3 regions of the Thalassotalea fusca genome follow, and region 3 is predicted to be linked to each of the others. Evidence: riboswitches for the same ligand, from Rfam matches in the RefSeq annotation. Region 3 holds a riboswitch; each other region holds the start of a gene.
What was found. Region 3 has a riboswitch for cyclic di-GMP ahead of ACSLUK_RS17590 (DUF3718 domain-containing protein). Riboswitches for the same ligand answer to the same signal wherever they lie in the genome.
Positions count from the first base shown of each region.

Region 1: it holds a riboswitch for cyclic di-GMP, as region 3 does, so the genes downstream of both, ACSLUK_RS03585 (aldo/keto reductase) here and ACSLUK_RS17590 (DUF3718 domain-containing protein) in region 3, are expected to answer to the same signal.
Region 2: it holds a riboswitch for cyclic di-GMP, as region 3 does, so the genes downstream of both, ACSLUK_RS10300 (PEP-CTERM sorting domain-containing protein) here and ACSLUK_RS17590 (DUF3718 domain-containing protein) in region 3, are expected to answer to the same signal.

Region 1 covers NZ_JBQRUN010000002.1:287,502-291,780, forward strand. The annotation lists gene ACSLUK_RS03580 (tetratricopeptide repeat protein) at 1-1,016, opposite strand, end outside; cyclic di-GMP riboswitch class I at 1,150-1,232, shown strand; gene ACSLUK_RS03585 (aldo/keto reductase) at 1,511-2,452, shown strand; gene ACSLUK_RS03590 (LysR family transcriptional regulator) at 2,515-3,399, opposite strand; gene ACSLUK_RS03595 (Nif3-like dinuclear metal center hexameric protein) at 3,818-4,279, shown strand, end outside.
Region 2 covers NZ_JBQRUN010000007.1:28,221-32,499, forward strand. The annotation lists gene ACSLUK_RS10295 (FG-GAP repeat domain-containing protein) at 1-237, opposite strand, end outside; gene ACSLUK_RS10300 (PEP-CTERM sorting domain-containing protein) at 498-1,661, opposite strand; cyclic di-GMP riboswitch class I at 1,769-1,851, opposite strand; gene ACSLUK_RS10305 (alpha-amylase) at 2,149-4,152, shown strand.
Region 3 covers NZ_JBQRUN010000020.1:40,129-44,407, reverse strand. The annotation lists gene ACSLUK_RS17600 (CoA transferase subunit A) at 1-358, shown strand, start outside; gene ACSLUK_RS17595 (3-oxoacid CoA-transferase subunit B) at 370-1,026, shown strand; cyclic di-GMP riboswitch class I at 1,278-1,374, shown strand; gene ACSLUK_RS17590 (DUF3718 domain-containing protein) at 1,437-1,796, shown strand; gene ACSLUK_RS17585 (patatin-like phospholipase family protein) at 1,972-3,123, shown strand; gene ACSLUK_RS17580 (DUF1428 domain-containing protein) at 3,209-3,556, shown strand; gene ACSLUK_RS17575 (RidA family protein) at 3,638-4,096, opposite strand; gene ACSLUK_RS17570 (substrate-binding periplasmic protein) at 4,204-4,279, opposite strand, start outside.

The DNA of each region.
Region 1 (4,279 bases), on a different contig from region 3:
TCGTCTTCTAACGACAACGCGAGACTATTCTTAGCCAGTGTAATCAGAGTATCTAAATACGGCTTTGATAAGTTTTCAACCGAGAACAAAGCTTCCGCCTGCACAAGTTCCTGTTGTGCTTCTTGATAATTGTTCATGCGGTGCAGCACCTGTCCTAGTCCTAAGTGTGCGTAGGCAAGCCGAATGGGTGCATCAGCAAGTTCTGCGTATTTTTTTGCTTCCCAATAGCCGTTATATGCATCCTCAAGTCGGTCCGACATAAGGTACGTAGTTGCCAGACTATAATAAGTTTTTTCGACGTTTTGCTTCATATTGAGGTCATAGCGCAACTTGAGCACGCGATTGTACAAAGTGATCGCTGAGTCGAAGTCCTCTAAATAAAATCGAGACAATGCTAAAATTTCGATAACTTCAATGTGTTCCGAAAATTCTTGATGTGCCTTTAATAAGTCGTCCACTTCTTGCAAGTCGGCAAAAGCTAACGCATGCTCGCCAACCAATGCGTTAGTCATAGCTCGATAACTAAGGGCAAGTAGACGATAAAGTGCACTATCTAGCTCTCTGGAAAGCGCCACCGCTTCTATCGATAGTTGCTTTGCTTGATGAAATTTACCTTGAGCGTAATGCCCTTGAACTATTTTTAACTTTAGATTTAGTACAAGTTCAGGCGAAATATCTTCAATCGTTAAGCCGTCTTGCGCAAATTGCATGGCTTTGGCTAACGCACCTTTGTTGATAGCGGTATCGGCCAACAAGATAAACATTTTGGCGATCGTGTTCTTGTCATAATACTGTCGGTTAGCAATTACAGCAGTCGCTAGTTCAACTACACCATCGTAGGGCAGCATTTCTTTGTTCATCGTGTAATATTTATCAACATGCGCAGTATTATGGCTAATGTCTTCGACAATATTAGCTTGTGACGCTGCTGCATAGACTAAATGAGCAATCAAAACACACTGGATTAGTTTGCGGCTAATCATCCGATTAAATGAATCGTGATTTTCAGACAGCACGGCCACTCCATAACGATGAACGACAAATAAATTCGACCACTAGGCTATGCATAATACTGAAATTAATCAAGCAAATACAAAAAAGGTTTACATTAAGATATTTATACCTATAATGATTATCAGAGCCGCTAAAGCTCGAAAAGGGCAAAACTAGTGAAAACTAGTGACGCAAAGTTACCGGTCTAAGGGGAAACCTACGACAGCGGAACTACCGAATTTAGATATAGTGGGGGCTTATCTATACTTGGTCATACTGCTGACTAATTTCCCACGGTAATCTTTGCGTGCCTTCTCTTTTTTTCATAGATCCTATCTATTAATTCTTTTTGTCTACCAATAGTCAATTAGCTATGCAATAGTACTTTTCTATTGCCGTTACACTAATCATGCAACAGCTGTTTCAATCTTGAGCGTTGCGCCTGCTTATTTATCCACTCATACTGTTTCCACATTACATGACGGCTGTTGTTGCCACAGTTCAATTAGGATTTATTATGAAATACAGGAAGTTTGGTCATTCAGGTCTATACACGAGTATCTTATCAGTTGGAGGGTGGAAAAACTTTGGCATTCGATTGAATGAAAAAGAAACCGATAGCATTATTCGATACGCTGTCGACAATGGTGTCACCACATTCGATACTGCCGATGTCTATGGTCCGGCCGAAGCCGCTATGGGTAAAGTGTTTAGCCAGCTAAACCGCGACAATCTGGTTATCTGTACCAAGTGCTACTGGCCTATGAGCGACAACGTAAATGATCGTGGACTATCGCGGAAACACATACGAGCGTCAGTCACAAATAGCTTGAAACAATTACAAACTAACTACATCGATATTTTTCTTTGTCACCGCTATGACAACAATACACCTCTGCAAGAAACGATTAGAACATTCAATGACTTGATTCGAGAAGGCAAGATTCTTTATTGGGGTACAAGTGCATGGACGGCTGAGCAACTCATAGCAGCCTACGATATTTGTGAGCGCATGGGCTACGAACCGCCAATTTTGGAGCAGGCAGAATATTCACTTTTAGAGCGTGCCTACGTCGAAAAACACCTGTCACCGCTTGTTGAATCCAAGGGGTTAGGGTTAATGTGTTGGAGCCCATTGGCGTCGGGCATTCTCGCAGGAAAAAACTTAACAAACCAGATTCCCTCCTCTTCACTCATAGGCAATTACAGTCAACAAATGCGAGATAAATATCATAATACGGCCAACCTCGAAAAGGCCAAGCAGTTACAAGTGTTGAGTATGGAAGCAGACGTACCAATGGCCACTTTGGCGTTGTCGTGGCTGATATCGCGAAATATTGTAAGCAACATTGCGATTGGCGTCTCATCATTGGAGCAAATACAAAGCAACATCGTTGCCTGTCAATATGAGCTGCCAGCAGATCTTACGTACGCCGTTGAAGAAATTTTCATCGCTTAAAATGGGAAAGTTGCGCGATTACCAATCGCGCTATTTAACCAACACAACTCATGTTCGCGTGGTTAGTTCAAATTCAACCCATTGTGTTGATGCAATATATCGTCGATAAATTGCATAAACTTCCTAACGTGAGGCTGACGTGAAGAAGCCTCACGTACAACCAGCCAGATATTGACTAGCTGATTAGTATTGGGTAACGCTACAGGAACATACTCATTGAGTTGACGTGCGACATAATCCGGCATAAACCCAGTGCCAATTCCTGCCTGCATTGCTGCTAAGGCTTCAGAAAAATCTGAAACCCTTAGAGCTTCGTGCCAATTACCTACATTTTGAATCAATTTGTTGGGGAGAAAGTCGGCATCTCTTATGTGCCAGCCAATGAAAGGGATGGGCACCTGTAAATCAATTTCCATATCTTTGTGCCGGTAAAGACTAATTCTTGTCGACGCTAGTCGTTTGACTACCAAGGCGCCTTTTTCAGGGCGGGAAAAACGAATCGCCAAATCCCAATCTTCACTGACCAAATCCACGAGTTGCATCGCAGTATCAATTTCGATCATCACATTAGCGTTGTCTCGATAAAATTCTTGTAAATGAGGCAGCACAATAAACCTTGCGATATCAGCAACAATAGAGCAACGAATAATCTTGGGTGAACTTGAATTGTAATGTCGAATTGATTGGATAATATCCGTTAGATTACTATCTAACGTTTTACAATGCTCAGCGAGTTGTCGACCTTCCTCTGTCAGAACAATACCATCGGGGTGTCTTCTAAAAAGTGAAATGTTCAATACTAGTTCAAGCTTCTCCATACGCCTGCTTAACGTTGACGTACTGACACTCAAGGCGCCAGCCGCCTTACGCATCTTACCATGTTCAGCTAATACCATATAACTATACAGCAAATCCCAATACTGACCTTGTTGGTTGTATCCATGCATATAAATCTTCCTTGAGCCATCTTCACAGCAAATTAGAAATTATTAAACTCATTTGCTACTAGAGCGTGTTGATCTTTGAGGTACAAATTTTTGTTCAACTTGAGCGTGCTTTGATCGCGGCGCTCGGTTTGTAGCATAGTTGTTCTACGTAAAAATCGAGCAACAATGAGCAAAGCGCGCTCAATTGAACCCTTCGGGCAGCGCCCGTTTGGCATTTATACTGTGTTATCGCCTTACTGGAGGAGAATAACTACACGACGAAGGCTCTGCCTAGTCTAAATGCCAAACTGTCAGCTGCAAAAATGAACAGCAAAGGTCAACACGCTCTAATAAAAATAAATAAATTATCACTCATGTGTCGCCGGAGCATAGTCTTACTGAAAACCGAGCATACATGAGAATCATTACAGGAAATATCATGAAATTATCCGTTTTTGAACGTGAATTAAATGCGTTACTTTCACCAAACAGGATCAAAGACTTTTGTCCCAATGGTCTTCAAATAGAAGGCAAAGGCACGATCAATAAAGTAGTAACAGGGGTAACGGCAACGCAATCACTTATAGAAGCCGCAATTGCGCGCGAGGCTGATGCTTTGGTCGTACATCATGGTTATTTTTGGAAAAACGAATCATATGTTATTCGTGGCATGAAGTATCAACGTATAAAAGCGTTGATTGATAACGGCATCAGCTTGTTTGCTTATCATTTGCCTTTAGATATACATGAAGAACTTGGCAACAATGTACAATTGGCAAGACGATTAAACATTGGTGATATTAACCCACTGGAAATAGGTAATGAGCTCTGTGTGTCTTTGCAAGGAAGTTTCGCTAAAGCGCTGACAGGCGATGAACTTAAAACCAAAATCGACTCAGTA
Region 2 (4,279 bases), on a different contig from region 3:
GATATTTTTAAATAGTATAAATTGCCTACTCGCAAAGGTTTTATCGGCAATAAGCAAGTGCTTAGCTGCATTATCGTTATGTAACCACATTGTGTGTCCACTTAATGCAACGTCGGCTTTCAACGTGGATTTGTTAAAAGTTAAGTTTTGCGTATCAGTTTTCTTCGCGATGCCAGGGCTGGCAAAAAGTAAGGCGCAAAGGCTGATCGCCAGAGACGTTTGATTGTTATTATCCATTTTGTCCTCTATCTGACATTATTCCGTTAAATCATCGGCTCTTATGCCATGCTTCACAAAGAATGGTAAGAAAGGCGAATCAGTTCAATCTGCAAAGCATAAAGCGCCAGATGAAAATATGCTACGGGGAATGTATTACATTTTGTTTCCGACTGCGCAAAAAAGGGAGGAAAACAAAACCTTTATACTTCTAAATGAAAAAAAACAGGAGTTAATAACTCCTGTTTAAAATCATCTTTCGATGGAAGTAGAGAGAAATACTAAATAGACTGTTTTTTTAATTTTTGTCGAGTAACCAGCCCCGCAAGTGCAAGAGCAAATATTGCAGAGGTAGCAGGCTCTGGGATTTCAGTTACCGTTGTTTGTGCGACGATAAGTTCTGCATTCTCATTAGCCGGGGTTGGTGTTACAAACGGCGAGTTTTCACCTTCATTTTCTGAATCACCGTCGTTATTAGCGGTGAACTCTTCGTTATCATCACCTGTAGGAGAGTTTGGCTCAGTACCTTCTGGGTCACCTGCATTATGGGTGTTTGGCGAAGTATTTTCTTGCTGTGCTACTTGTTCATTGTTTTGTTCATCCGAACCATTCGTATTGTCATTGCCTTCTTCTGCACCCTGTGGAGGTGGGCTTCCAGCAACAGTAATAGTTGGCGCGTTGTTTCTTTGGTGTTGTGCAGCTACTTTTTTGAATGCCGCAATGATCGCTTCTTTTGGATCGTTGAGTTGATTATTACTCATATCACCATTGGATGATGGTAAGTACATTTCAATGCTAAACATATCTGGTGTTAAAGCGGGCATCTTTGAACCGGCATAAGCAATGTAACCACTGGCATTATCCTTTCCATTTGATCTACTTGCCGTTGCATATGAACTCGAAGATTTTTGCGAAAACGGCGAAAATTCATCGATACTGCCGTTGGAGTAAATACCGCCGTTGTCGATATTTAATATAGACGCGCCCGATAAAGCAGAAGAAAGTTCAGCATCTTCGTTAAGCGCAATTGCATAGTTAGGCATTGCAAAGGTCGGTTGGTCCAAAACATTGACAACAAGACTAAACGCAGTTTTACGCGACTCATCGTCACTAACGAGTGAAACACTTACTGTCGTATCTTTCGACACTTCTTCAATGTTTAGCGTAAGGACATTGTTTTTTACTTGTCCTGAAATCGTGTCATTGTCGCTGTAGACAACGTAATTACTGTTAAATTGGTGGTTTAGATCGATAGGGATATTTAGCACTGAATTTTCAGCGGCTAAAATATTGTTGTTTTCCATACCCGAAAGGTAATAGCTCAAACGTTCGTCGGAGTTTTGCTCGTGTTTTGAAGAGGTTACTAAGCTGGCATTTGCTTGTGTCGCGAACAGAGTGCTTAATACTATCGCGCTAGTAACTAATCGAAATGAACCCGTTTTCATGTGCAATTTCCTTGTCTCAATTCAAACATCCAATAGCTATATTCAGCAGTAGTAACTAATGTGATGTAGTTGATTAATAAGGCAAGAAAACTTGGTGAGTTCAATTTTTCAGCAACCCCGCTACCATAGTTTTCACCTTAGGTCGGAAGCTTTGCGTATATGGATTTCGCCATACTTGCCTTTTACAAATTTTTGTCAGCGTAACGTAAAGTACAAAACTTGTAAACTAAAAACTGTTTTTGTGTTTGTAATTACTGAAAATTTTGAGAAGTTTTTGGCAAGTCGATAGATATATGTATATGCATTAGAGCCAGCTTGCTACGTCAACTGAGAAATTGACTCCTCCAATTTCACTCTATCCCATTTCATAGTCAACTGTGTGCGGCTACATACGTATTCACACTATTCAGTGCTGGAATTGTTGTTTTTTTGTTCGATGATATGAGGGGTAACAATAATTTAACAACAATAACTAAGCGGGAATTATATGAAAAAAACAACAATACTGAGCCCTCTGGTAGGCGCTTTACTGGTCACGGTCGGAAGCATTCAAGTGCAGGCGGCTTCGCAACCGACTACATTTGTCCATCTGTTTGAGTGGCAATGGTCTGATGTTGCAAAAGAATGTGAAAGTAATCTTGGGCCAAATGGATTTGCAGCGGTTCAGGTATCACCACCTAATGAACATATTCAAGGTGATGCATGGTGGACAAGGTATCAGCCTGTTAGTTATCAACTAACCAGTCGAGGCGGTACGCGAGCGGAATTTGTTGACATGGTCACTCGCTGTAAAGGCGTTGGCGTAGACATATACGTAGACGCTGTTATTAATCATATGGCTGCGGGAAGTGGAACGGGGGTATCGGGAAGTTCGTATGGTCAAAAATCATTTCCAGACTACAGCCCATGGGATTTTCATGACACTTGTGCAATCAATAATTATGGCGACCGCTGGCAAGTGCAAAACTGCGAATTAGTTGGTTTGGCAGACTTAAACACTAGCTCATTTTATGTACAGGATACACTAGCAGGTTACCTGAACGATTTATTGTCCATTGGTGTCGCGGGTTTTCGTTTAGATGCCTCAAAACACATGGCAGTTGAAGATATCCAAGCTGTGCTGGCAAAAGTCAATGGAACACCTTTGGTCTTTCAGGAAGTGATCGACCAAGGAGGAGAAGCGATAAGTGCCAGTGAATACCTTAGTACGGGTTTAGTTACCGAGTTTAAGTACTCAACCAAGTTAGGGGAAACGTTCAAACAAGGGAAGCTCGCTTGGTTGAAAACATTCGGCGAAAGCTGGGGGTTTATGCCTAGCTACAATGCGGTGGTGTTTGTTGATAATCACGATAATCAGCGAGGGCATGGCGGTGCTGGTAACGTAGTGACCTTTGAAGATGGTCGTTTATACGAATTAGCGAATGTGTTCATGTTAGCTTATCCGTATGGCTATCCGAAGGTAATGTCGAGTTTTGCATTTCATAACGATACTGATGCTGGTGCGCCTGATGTACCCGTCCATAACAATGGTCAACTCATGTGTTTTGCGCAAGATTGGCAGTGTGAACATCGATGGCAGTATATCGCTGGCGCAGTTGATTTTAGAAATAATACCGCAGATAACTGGACAGTGACCAATTGGTGGGACAATGGTAATAACCAAATTGCATTTGGGCGAGGTAGTGCTGGTTTTGTCGCTATAAATAAAGAGGATAGTACTATGTCTGTTTCGCTTGTAACGGACATGGCACCGGGGATTTATTGTAATGTGCTTAACGGACAACTCAGTGAAGATGGCAATTCATGTTCAGGAGATACGGTTGAAGTGAGCGCTAACGGAACAATTGATACTAATTTAGCTGCTTGGCAGGCATTGGCGATTCATCAAGGTGCTAAAACTAGTCAAATTGTTCCACCTAGTGACGGTTGGCAACGGACAGTGGTATTTATTTCGGCCAATACCCAAAGTGGGCAAGATATGTTCGTGCGTGGTGGTATTGACCATGACTATGCTCGTCAGCATATGGGCCTAGAGTGCACTATCACTAACTTTTTGTGTGCAATCCCCATTAAGCATCGCAACCTTAAAAATGCGACAACATCACCGTGGAAAGTAGGAGACAGTTACCTTGACTGGTATGGAGCTCAAATAAACCAATCGAGTGCCGCTGAAGGAACACCGCTAGACTGGACTATCGATTTGTGGCCGATAAATTGGGGAGAGAAGAAAACGGTTGCCGTTGATGGTTATGGTGAAGAACCCCTCAATGTTTGGGGCGCACATTACTGGATGCTAGATGTGGATATGGATTGTGATAGAACGGCGAATGGCTGGTTCGAACTTAAGGCCTTTGTCAAAAACGGTCAGGGTTGGGAGTCTGACATTTCACAACAAGGGATTCCTTATGCGTCGAATAATCACATGGCGCAATGTGGTAAAATTAACCGATTTATCTTCAACCAATCAGACGCAGAAATTAAGTCATTTTAAACGGTACAATTGACTCACAGTTGGTAATTCATTGCATTGCCATATGCAATGAATTACCATGCCAACTCTTAAAAAAAGCACGATAAATCTCCCCGTTTTATAGCGATTGGTTTAAGACCATTTGAAA
Region 3 (4,279 bases):
TGCAGGTATTCCAGCATTCTTTACAGCAACGGGATACGGAACTTTAGTTGCCGAAGGCAAAGAAGAACGTGAGTTTGACGGTCGTAAATATATTCTAGAACCATCAATTACTGGCGATTTTGCTATTGTAAAAGCGTGGAAAGCCGACCGTTTTGGTAACCTCGTTTATCGTAAAACCGCACGTAACTTCAATCCGATGGCTGCCACTGCTGGTAAAATTACGGTAGTTGAAGTAGAAGAAATCGTTGAACCAGGAGAACTAGATCCTGATCAAATTCATACGCCAGGTATTTACGTTGATCGTCTTATCCAAGGCACTTTCGAAAAACGCATAGAACAAAGAACAATTCGTTCGTAAGGAGGTTACCAATGGCTTTATCAAGAGAACAACTTGCGCAGCGTGTAGCACAAGAGCTACAAGACGGATATTACGTCAACTTAGGCATTGGCATTCCGACGTTAGTAGCTAACTATGTGCCACAAGGTATGGAAGTTATGCTGCAGTCTGAAAATGGCCTATTAGGTATGGGAGAATTCCCAACAGAAGAGACCATAGACGCAGATCTTATTAACGCTGGTAAACAAACAGTTACTATGGCCACAGGCGCTTCTATTTTTGATTCCGCGGAATCATTTGCCATGATCAGAGGCGGACACGTCGACTTAACAGTACTTGGTGCTTTTGAAGTAGACGTTCATGGTAATATCGCTTCCTATATGATTCCGGGAAAGCTTATCAAAGGTATGGGCGGCGCCATGGACCTAGTTGCTGGTGCAGACAATATTATTGTGACAATGACGCATGCGTCTAAACATGGCGAATCAAAGTTGCTCAGCAATTGTACTTTACCACTTACAGGAAAAGGTTGTATTAAGAAAGTACTGACTGACCTAGCCTTTATCGAAATTAAAGACGGTAAATTCCATTTACTAGAGCGTGCTCCTGGCGTTTCAGTGGAAGAAATAGTTAAGCTTACTGAAGGTGAGCTTGTTGTGCCTGATGTTGTACCAGAAATGCAATTTTAGTGAATAATCTTCTGTCATTAGCAAAAATGCTAATGACAGAAATCAGTTAAAATTACAAAGTATTGACAAATCAGTTAGTTAATATTGATAAGTTAACAACAATTCCTCGCTAATTTCTGCAATTTAATATTTTACCCACCTACCATACTCTGTTGATATTTAAGTAAAATAAAATAACCTGCCTTCATAGAAAATAGATAAAATGTCCATACCCTTGCATTTAACATGGTAATTTCGCATACTAGAGTTCGACAAAGAAAAGGCAAAGTACGCGAAAACGTACGACGCAAAACCACCGGTCTAAGGTTTAAACATATTATGTTGGACTATGACAGCGGAGTTACCGAGTTAATAGGTACGTCCTGTGGTTTTTTCTTTTTTTAACTAATTTAAGATTTAAGGTTATTAAAATGAAAAAATTATTATTAGCATCTACCCTTACAGTTTTGACATTGACGTCATCCGTTTATACACCGAAAGCAGAAGCAAGTAACATTGCGCAAAGCGTATGTGAATATGTAGCTGCCGACGATAAAAAACGTATGCGTACATTTTTGAAAACGAATAAACTGAAAATTCGTAAGATTTTTAAGAGTATTCAATGTAATGGGCAGAACTTACTGGAGTTTGCATCAGCAAGAGGTTCAAACGAAACGGGTACTTTAATCATAGGTAAATTACCTAAGAAAGTAGTTTCAGAAAATCTTGCGCTAATCCAGTCTGGATCGCAACCTTTGATAGAAGCTGCCAACGCACGCGTGAGTAGCTAAACATTATTAACAGGTAGACGTTAATATTAATGTTTTACAAGTTAATAATTCTTCTGTCTTTAAAAAACCAGCATTTATGCTGGTTTTTTTTTGCCACAAAATCACAAGTAGTGAAACTTACATTTTTTGATTACAATGTAACTAAGTATAAAATCTAATAAAAACCCACCAGTGAATGACAAGAAAACGTAATAACACTCATGCAAGCAATGCACTAGTACTTACTGGAGGGGGCGCACGTGCCGCTTATCAAGTTGGGGTATTATCGGCGATAGCTAAATTTATGCCTCGCCATCATGCTACACCGTTTCCTATCATCTGCGGTACATCGGCTGGTGCCATCAATAGTACTGCCTTGGCATGTTATGCATCGTGTTTTCATTTAGGCGTTAAAAAGCTAGAGTGGGTGTGGAAAAACCTTAAAACCCATCATGTATATCATAGCGACACTATGCGAGTTTTCGGTCACATTGGCCGTGGTATGTTGGCAAGTTTTCAGGCAGATTACGCGAATAGAAAATCGAGAAGTCTCCTAAACAACGAGCCATTACGACGACTACTTAATGACGTCATAGATTACAATCGAATTGACAACAATATTATTAAAGGCTATTTAGACGCTGTTTCAGTTACCGCATCAAGTTATAGTAGCGGGAATTCCATTAGCTTTTATCAGTCCAAAAGCTCGATCTCTCCGTGGTTTCGCGCAAAAAGACGCGGCCAGCCTAGCCAACTGACAAATGAACACCTGTTAGCATCGGCAGCTATTCCGCTCGTGTTTCCTTCCGTAAAAATCCAACGGGAACATTTAGGTGATGGTTCTATCCACCAGCTGTCGCCATTAAGTCCGGCTATTCATCTTGGTGGTAGAAAGCTATTCATCGTGGGTGTCGAACAACCAAAAGAGCCATTACATGCGCGAGAAAACAACCCTCACCCTCCGACGGCTTCAACAGTAGCTGGTCACTTACTTGATGGTATATTTTCTGATACTTTACAAAGTGATTTAGAACGGATGCATCGCATTAACCAAACGTTAGAGCAGCTGCCTACCGATTATAAGAAAAGCCATGAAGGGCTCAAAAGGATAGATTCATTCTTGATTAACCCTAGCCATGATTTCAATGCAATGGCGGTAGAATACTTTAATGACCTTCCCATACCGATTAAAGTCTTACTTCGTACTTTCGGAATAACAAACGATTCCGAAAGTAGTATTATTAGCTACCTACTATTTGAAAAAAACTATTGTAAACAGCTCATTAAGCTCGGGTTTGAAGATGCAATGGCAAGAGAATCAGCAATTAGAAAGTTTATCGAGCTTTAAGAAGAGTTATTACCAAACTTACCTCAATTACACTCGTTTTGGTTTTGGGCTATGATTAAATGAACTTAAACACAAGGGGAAATATATGGAATTTATAGAAGGATTTGTACTTGCAGTGCCAACAGCCAATAAATCTGAATACATTCAACATGCAAAAGATTCAGCGCAAGTGTTTAAGGATCATGGCGCATTAAGATTAATAGAATGCTGGGGCGAAGATGTCCCCGAAGGTAAAGTCACTTCGTTTCCTATGGCCGTAAAATGCAAAGATGATGAGACTGTTGTGTTTTCTTGGATAGTCTGGCCTAGTCGTGACATTCGTGATGCTGGTATGCAGAAAGTGATGGAGGATCCTAGACTCACTGATGTTCCTATGCCGTTTGATGGTAGTCGTATGATTTTCGGCGGCTTTCAGATGGTCGTTGATGAATAGACGGCAATTAATCATTTATTGAGCTTCTTGAAATTAAAATACTGCGTTTAATTTTAGTAAAGTTCAACTGGGCGAGTTCGATTACGCCGAACTCGCAATACACTCCACTTCAACTTTAGCACCTAGCGCTAACCCATTCGCACCAAACGCACTTCTCGCGGGGTAAGGTTGTTCAAAATAACTAATATAAACTTCATTAAACGCCTGCCACTCGCTAATATCTGCAAGCATAACGGTGCACTTTACCAGATATCCCATTGACATACCGTGCGCGGCGAGTGTTGATTTAATGTTATTCATCGTTTGCTTTGCTTCCGCTCGAATACCACCCGTGACCAATTTCCCTGTAGTCTTATCCACACCAATTTCTCCAGACAAGAAAACAAGTTCCCCTACTCTCACAGCTTGAGAAAATGGCAGATTACTACTTTTGTGGTGATTATCATTCAAGAATTCAACGTGTTTATCTTGGTAAGCACTGCAAGGCCAAGATGACATGTTAAACGCTATGATGAAGTAAACGAACTGAACAAACCTCATAATGTACTCCCTGTTTTGTTAATTTTATTGCTTTAGTTAATTAATAACACAAAGTGTGCTGCACTTTATATTCATGACGCCTATATGTTCATGACGTCTTTTTGTCCTTAATTGCTGTTATGGGAATTTGCACGGCCAAGTTTCATCAATATGTCATAACTATACCCGTATTTCTGATAAATT